Pirellula sp. SH-Sr6A: one gene and its partner. Each later gene encodes a partner of the first gene's protein in a complex. Links are inferred from orthologs where the notes say so. Each region holds a gene or a part of one and is shown in the gene's direction. Other genes may lie near its edges.

Evidence for each region.
Region 2: the proteins of VN12_RS02950 (region 1) and secY are in contact, whole or in part, in a crystal structure (PDB 3DIN), measured with the Thermotoga maritima proteins. The link is inferred for Pirellula sp. SH-Sr6A from one-to-one orthologs. Residues at the interface, in WP_004082002.1 of Thermotoga maritima: Glu261, Ala262, Arg263, Lys300, Ala301, Arg302, Thr303, Ile304, Ile305, Leu323, Tyr324, Asp325, Pro326, Val329, Ser330, Tyr333, Ile336, Lys340, Phe345, Val349, Glu363, Phe364, Tyr374, Ser375, Gly376, Gly377, Glu393, Ile395, Thr482, Ser483; in WP_004081795.1 of Thermotoga maritima: Glu108, Gly109, Glu110, Glu111, Ala236, Glu237, Arg238, Arg239, Ile240, Thr241, Ile242, Gln243, Tyr244, Ala245, Arg246, Arg247, Val248, Thr249, Gly250, Arg251, Arg252, Val253, Tyr254, Gly256, Ala257, Ser258, Thr259, Tyr260, Leu261, Pro262.

The regions. Positions count from the first base shown.
Region 1 is NZ_CP011272.1:799,564-804,112, reverse strand. What follows is about bases 70-4,303. They hold VN12_RS02950 (preprotein translocase subunit SecA), read left to right. Parts: upstream 70-377; coding sequence 378-4,103; downstream 4,104-4,303. Other genes in these bases: VN12_RS02945 (glycosyltransferase family 10 domain-containing protein), read right to left, coding at 4,100-4,303; VN12_RS02955 (YkgJ family cysteine cluster protein), read right to left, coding at 70-162. Also shown: more of VN12_RS02955, read right to left, coding at 1-69; more of VN12_RS02945, read right to left, coding at 4,304-4,549. UniProt on the Escherichia coli protein: Required for protein export, interacts with the SecYEG preprotein conducting channel.
Region 2 is NZ_CP011272.1:5,001,077-5,004,233, reverse strand. Bases 40-2,881 are described here. They hold secY (preprotein translocase subunit SecY), read left to right. Parts: upstream 40-699; coding sequence 700-2,064; downstream 2,065-2,881. Other genes in these bases: VN12_RS19295 (aldo/keto reductase), read left to right, coding at 2,718-2,881; VN12_RS19300 (adenylate kinase), read left to right, coding at 2,118-2,687; rplO (50S ribosomal protein L15), read left to right, coding at 44-535; rpsE (30S ribosomal protein S5), read left to right, coding at 40-47. Also shown: more of rpsE, read left to right, coding at 1-39; more of VN12_RS19295, read left to right, coding at 2,882-3,157. UniProt on the Escherichia coli protein: The central subunit of the protein translocation channel SecYEG. Consists of two halves formed by TMs 1-5 and 6-10.

The DNA.
Region 1 (4,549 bases):
TCCATCGAGGTCCTCGTCCATGCCCACGGCTTTTGCGATTGCCGCAACCTCGCTCTCGGTGACCCACACATAGCCCGTTCCCGGACCGCTGCAGCAATTGCCACATTGCGTGCACTCGAAAGCAAGACCATTTTGGTACCAATAGGAATCCGACGTGTCCATTGCGACTGGGGGTCCGAAGGAGCGGGGAGAACAAATGCTTGAATTGACGCAAGTCTACCGAATCGATACGCTCCCCGCGACCAAACTCGGAAAATCCGTAGAATAGGTCCATGGACGTCGCCTGCGCCAATCCGGCAACCGGCGATTCACGGGGCTAAGTACGACTCCTCCTGCGGTTTCCGCCGCACTTTGTTTCTCTAAGATCTGTCCGCAAAATGCAACTGCTCGAAAAAATCTGGGAAGGGACTTCCAATGCCGTCAACGGAGTATTGGGAGGACTGGATCGAGGCCTGACGGTTTTCTTTGGATCCGCTAACTCCAGACAGATCAAGCGATTCAATGAGCTCGCCAAACTCATTGGCGAACTTGAGCCAAAAATGAGCGCCCTCAGCGATGAGGAACTCCGAGAGCAGACGGTTAAATTTCGCAAGCGTCTAGCCGACGGGGAGACCTTGGAAGACATCCTCGTGGAAGCGTTTGCAACATGCCGTGAAGCGGGCCGACGATTCCTCAAAATGCGTCATTACGACGTGCAGCTCATCGGAGGAATGGTTCTTCATGGTGGGAATATCGCCGAAATGATCACCGGGGAAGGAAAGACGCTCGTTGCGACACTTCCTGCCTACCTCAACGCATTGGAAGGAAAGGGCGTCCATGTCGTTACCGTCAACGACTACTTGGCACGACGGGATATGGAGTGGATGGCCCCTCTTTATATGGGGCTTGGACTCACCGTCGGTAGCATCCAGAGCGGAATGTCCAATTCGCAACGGCAGCAGTCCTATGCAGCGGACATTACCTACGCTACCAACAACGAATTGGGATTCGATTATTTGCGCGACAACATGCGCATGGCCTCGCGCGGCGATCATCGGTTCCCACCCGAACAGCAACAGGTCCAAGGTCCCTTGAACTACGCGGTCATCGACGAAGTTGACAACATCCTAATCGATGAAGCTCGAACGCCGCTCATCATCTCCGGTAGCGCGGCACGAGATATGGGGAAATATGCGGACGCCGATAAAGTCGCTCGCGCGCTAAAGAGAGAGGATCATTTCGTTGTCAACGAAAAAGATCACACGGTGAATTTGACCGATGCAGGGATTCGAGAAGCCGAGAATTTGGCCGGCGTCGAAAGCTTCTACACGGTCGGAAACATGGAGTGGCCCCACTTGTTGGATAACGCCCTCAAAGCCCACCACCTGTACAAGAAGGACGTCAACTACGTCGTCAAAGATGGCGCGATTATCATCGTTGACGAATTCACCGGCCGACTGATGGAAGGACGCCAGTGGAGCGATGGTTTGCACCAGGCGGTCGAAGCCAAAGAAGGGGTGCAAATCAAGGAGGAAACCCAAACTCTCGCAACCATCACCCTCCAGAACTTCTTCAAGCTCTATCGCAAGATCGCCGGAATGACCGGAACGGCCATGACCGAAGCGAACGAGTTCAACAAAATCTATAAGCTGGGAGTGATCGCCATCCCGTCCAACCGGGGACTGCAACGCATCGAATTCCCGGATGCCATTTATCTTTCCGAACAAGAAAAATTCAATGCCGTCGCGGACGAAGTCGAACGGGTTCATAAGTTCGATACGATCCGATATCTCGACCGGAGCAAGGGAGCTCTGGTAGGAACGATTCAATCGGAAAGCGATGCTGAAGTCGCTATCAAAAAATCGGACTCCAAGGAGTTGGTTACGGTTCCGCGTACGGAGATCAGCGAGATCGAATACTCCGGTCGCCCGATCCTCGTCGGTACCGTCTCGATTGAAAAGAGTGAAAAGCTCGCGAAATTGCTTGATCAACGAGGCGTAAAGGCGGAAGTCCTCAACGCGAAGCAACACAAACGTGAAGCGGAGATCGTTGCCCAGGCCGGACGCATGGGGGCGGTTACAATCGCGACCAACATGGCTGGACGCGGTACCGACATTATTCTCGGTGGAAATCCCGAAACCATGGCTTGGGCGCAGCTTCAAGACCGTTACCCAACCCGATTGGAAGTCCCCAAGGAGGAATGGGAATCGCTGGTCCACGAAATCGAACAGCGCGAACATATGAAAGCCCAAGGGGAACAAGTTCGCAAAAAGGGTGGTCTCTACGTCGTCGGAACCGAACGTCACGAATCCCGACGCATCGATCTGCAGCTTCGAGGTCGTTGCGGCCGCCAGGGTGACCCGGGTTCCAGCCGCTTCTATTTGTCGCTCGAAGACGATTTGATGCGTATCTTCGCCGGCGAATGGGTTCGCGAATGGATGAAACGAATGGGCATGGGTGATGGAGAGGCCATCGAAAGCCCATATGTTTCGAAACGAATCTCGGGAGCCCAGAAGAAGGTCGAAGAGCGAAACTTCGAAGCTCGAAAGAGCTTGCTCGAATACGACGAAGTCATGGATTACCAACGCAAAAGGGTATATGGCTATCGGCAGGAGATCTTGGACGGAACCAGTTGCCGCGATTTGGTGATGAACCAGCTCCGCGAGCAGATTCACAGCAATGTCGAACAATACTGCGATCCTCTCTTCGGTGCGGAGTCCTATGCCAAATGGGCCGGCGCACGACTCGGCGTTCAGCTCGATCCCAAAGACTTCCGAGGAGTTGAACCGAACACCGCCGTGCTGTACGCGAAGGATCAGACGGAACGAGCCGCCGAGACGCAAATTCTTGATGCCATTGATGAAAACCTTCCTCTCGAAACGGAACAGTCCGAGTGGAATTGGGAAGCGATGACCAAATGGGTCAATGCGAGGTTCAACACGACCTACACTGTGAGCTCGCTGAAGAAAATCGATCGCGATCGCATGGACGAAGAGTTGATTGAGAGCGCGACCAAATACATCGAATCGATCGATCTCTCGGAAGGCGAAGTATTTCTCACCGATGATTTCGGATTGAAATCCCTCGCGGGATGGATGGCTAATAAGTTTGGTATTCCAGTCAACGTCGATGAACTCAAAGGTCAAGAGCCTGAGCAGATCGCCAAAAAGCTGCTCAAACTCGCAGAAGACACCTATAGCGAACGAGAAAGCCAGTTCCCGGTTCTGATGGCCTTCCGTCGCTTCAGCAGCATGACGGCCCCCGATTCGTATTCGATCGATGGTGCCGCCGTGGCAAACTGGGCTATGGCTCGTTTCGAAGATCCCAACGCAGGCGAAACACTCACCGAGGATCCCAATCAATCCTTTGAAGCCTTGGTGGCCATTTCGAAGAAGTCGGTCGAAAAAGGACTTGCGCTTCGCCAAGTCGTCGCCGAAAAAGCGAATGCGTTGTTCGGCCGAGATGAATCCAAGAGTTTGAAGTCTCTGTTCCAACGCAACCAAGCCGAAATCGACAAAGTTGCGGATTGGGCTCGCCAAGCCCTGCGTTGGTCCGGGGAGTCGGAATCGATGCGCGATTGGACACGCAAAGAGTTCATCAACCGCATGACACAGACCATCGACGATCGATACTTCCCAGAAATCCGACGCGTCGAACGAACCGTTCTCCTAACCCAACTCGATTCCGCTTGGAAGGACCACTTGCTCGCGATGGACCATGTCCGCGCGGGCGTGAACTTCCGTAGCATGGGTCAGATGGACCCCAAAGTCGAATACAAACGGGAAGGGATGCGGCTCTTCGATCAAATGTGGCTTTCGATCGGCGAGAGAATGACCGACGTCATCTTCCGAATGGAAGCGATCGATTCCGATATCGTTGCCGATGCTTGGGTGGAAACCAGCGCCCGACACGACGAGTTCGATATTCGACAAGCCCTCGCGGCTGAACAATCCGATCTGATGGCCGAAAAGGAACGGGACCTAGAACAGGCCGAACGTGCAGGTACCGAGGAGACTGCAATTCCGACCATCCGCCATCGAGGGGACCGAATCGGCCGAAACGATAACTGCCCCTGCGGTTCTGGAAAGAAGTACAAGAACTGTTGTATGCGGAAACAGGTCTAGTCCCGAGTCGGCGACGGGGCGACTCGCGGACTGCGAGTCGTCCATTTGTGATAAACCCTCGTTAACTCTCGCCACCACCGCTCACGTCCCTTCGGGGACGCCTGCGGTTGCATCCAGTCTGGGGTGTCAAGATTTGGAACTCCCGCAGATTCCCCAAGCGTAATGATCGCATCTCGCAAGACTGCGAAAAACGAGTGGTCGTGCAAAACGCGCTCTCGGGCCTCGCGAAGTGCATGAATGTGCCTGGGGTACGGATCGCTATCGAGCCATTCCGCTATTCGTTCAGCAATATTCTCTAACGCAATCGATAGCTTGGGTTCAGCCAGCCTCTCGTCCAACTCGATGCGATACATCGATTCCGGAGCAAACCACCGCTCGATGTTGGTGCACCCCAAATAGATAGGAAATGCCCCTCCCAAATAAGCGTCCGAAAGCTTCTCACTCCA
Region 2 (3,157 bases), 4.2 Mb from region 1 along the record:
GAACCAAAGAAGATATCGAGCGACTCCGAGGGGTCAAATTGTCATGAATTTAGAAGACATCAACAACGGCATCGTCAAGAACCGTCCTCGCAAGCGTATTGGCCGCGGGGTTGGTAGCAAGACGGGCAAGACAGCCGGTCGTGGTCATAACGGTCACAAGTCACGAAGCGGTTACTCGCGGCACCCCATTTTCAATGGTGGGGATTTGCCGATGGTTCGCCGCATTCCAAAGCGAGGCTTCCACAATCGTTGGGCAGCCACCGTATTCGGTGTGAACTTGAGCGCCATCGACGCGTTGTTCGTTGCAGGCGAAGAGGTGAATCCGACCACGCTTCGCGAGAAGGGATTGGTCAAAGTCCGCTGCGACGAGGTCAAGATCCTTGGCGATGGCGAGCTGACCAAGGCGTTGAAGTTCGTCGTGACCCGAGCGAGCGAGACGGCGAAGGAAAAGATCGCAAAGGCTGGCGGCACCATCGAGATTGTCGCTGCGAAGCGAACCCCTGAAGAGCGCGTTGCGGCTCTCAAGGCGGAGTAGTCCTGCGAGGTCCAGTTGACTTCGAAGGAAATCGAATTCAAAGCACCACGCATTCCGCGTGGTGTTTTCGTTTAAGGAAGGTTGAATTCGGCTAGTCACGATCTCAATCTTTCGAAACAATACAGCCTCTACGTTGTGAACATCACCTGTTCAGGATCAAGCCTATGTTGGAAAAACTTCGGGTTGTTTTTTCGATTCCCGAGCTTCGTCAGAAGATATTGCTGACCCTCGCTTTGTTGGCAATTTACCGAATCGGATACCACATCCGTCTTCCTGTGTTGCAGGAATCCAGCATTGCCATGGGCGGGCAGGTCCAGAGTTTTCTTGACAAGGTCGCTGTCTTCTCTGCGACAGACTTGCGAACCTTGACCATCTTCGGTCTCGGTATCGCCCCTTACATTTCGGCGTCGATTATCTTCCAATTGTTGGGAACGGTTTGGGGTCCCATAGAGCAGCTTCGCAAAGAGGGGCCCGCAGGTCGAAAGAAGATCAACGAATACACCCGTTACCTGACCGTATTCATTTGTGTGATCCAAAGTTGGGTGTATCTGCGGTACATGATCATCGGTCAGTCGGCCGGCTCCATATCCGAGTTCTTTTATGCGAGCGGATCGAACGAACTTTCCTTCGGTTGGCAGATCACGTCTGTCGCCATCATGACTGCCGGTTCCTTGTTCTTGATGTGGCTCGGTGAGCAGATCGATGAGTATGGGATCGGGAACGGGGTGTCGTTGTTGATCATGGCTGGGATTTTGGCCCAGATGCCGAAAGCTTTGTGGGATTTGCGACAGAACATGTCCAGTTCGTTGAGCGGTGGTAGCGGTAGCAACATCGGACCCGACGTGTTGTTGGTATTGGCGTTCCTTTTCGTTGCGGTGGTGTTTGCCGTCGTGTTTATCACCATGGCACAGCGACGCATCCAGATGCAAAGTGCAAAGCACGTTCGCGGCCGACGTGTGATGGGCGGATCGAAGCAGTTCTTGCCGCTTAAAATCAATCAGTCCGGTGTGATGCCGATTATTTTCGCGGGAAGTCTTTTGATGATCCCCGCGTTGGTGTTCGGCATGTTGGCGAGCGCGAGTGCATCTTGGTGGCCCGCGTTGACCTCCGTTTTCAACGCGTTGTCTGCGATGCTCAATTCAGGTTCGTCGTTTGCTTATAACGTCCTCTATGTTGCTTTGATCTTCTTCTTCTGCTTCTTTTGGACATCGATCATGTTCAATCCCAAGGAGATGTCGCAGAACTTGCAGGATTCAGGCGCGTTCATTCCGGGTTATCGTCCTGGGAAGCGGACAGCGGATTACCTTGAAAAAGTGATGGTTCGGATCACCTATGTTGGCGCAGCGTTCTTGGCTGTCGTCGCAATCGTTCCGACGATTATCACTTCTCAGTTTGGTGTTTCGTTTAGCGTGGCCTCCTTTTACGGGGGTACGGGTTTGTTGATCGCGGTGAGTGTGGCTTTTGATCTGATCCAAAAGATCGACAGTCATTTGCTCATGCGAAACTACAAGGGTTTATTGGAAGAGTAGCCCCTGGATCTTGATTCCTACCACCAGGACAGCCAGTTAGAAAGGGCCGCTCCGTGCGATTGGTTTTTATCGGCCCTCCCGGCGCAGGGAAGGGAACGCAATGCAAGCGGTTGGTCGAACTGCTAAACATTCCCCACCTATCGACCGGCGAAATGCTGCGAGCGGTCAAGAAGCAGGAGACCGCCCTTTCCCGTTGGGTCGCTTCCTACATCGATGCGGGGCGCTTGGCCCCCGATCACGTCGTGATGCGCATTGTCGCGCAGAAGCTTCAAAGTGAAGAGTGCGTCAACGGTGCGTTATTCGACGGCTTCCCTCGTACGCTCATCCAGGCTCAGTTGCTGGATGACTATTTAGCTGACCAAGGCCTCAAGCTGGATATGGCCTTGGAGTTAAAGGTAGAGGAAGAGGAGTTGATTCAGCGATTGCTGAAGCGGGCACAGATCGATGGTCGCGTCGACGACAATTACGATACGATCCGCGAGAGACTCCACGTGTTTCATACGCAAACCGCGCCGCTCACCGAGTATTACGCCAAGCAGGGCAAGCTCGAGGTGGTAAACGGGATGCAATCAGCGGATCAAGTGTTTGAAGACATCAAAGCCTGCGTAGAGCGACATCGCTAACGCCACCGTTTACTGAAAGGTCGATCTCTCATGAGTCGTACCCCTCCGTCTGTTGGTTACGGTTTCTGGAAGGTCGAGAAAGATCGAGCGGCGGCACTGACCGTGCAGGCGATCGAAATGGGCTATCGCCATTTGGACTGCGCCTCCGACTACGGAAATGAAGCGGAGGTTGGGCAAGGGATCGAGAAGGCATTGTCGCAAAGACTATGCGTTCGCGATGCATTATGGGTCACCAGCAAGCTTTGGAATACGAATCATCGCGCCGAGCATGTTCTGCCGGCACTGAAGCGTTCGTTATCGGATCTACGCGTCGACTATTTGGATCTATATCTCATCCATTTCCCGATCTCGCTGAAATACGTACCGGAGAGCACTCGTTACCCAGCCGGATGGTTCTGGGATCCTGAGGCGCAGCCTCCGCGAATGGAATACGACCCGGTACCGATCCGCGAAACCTGGCAAGCAATGGA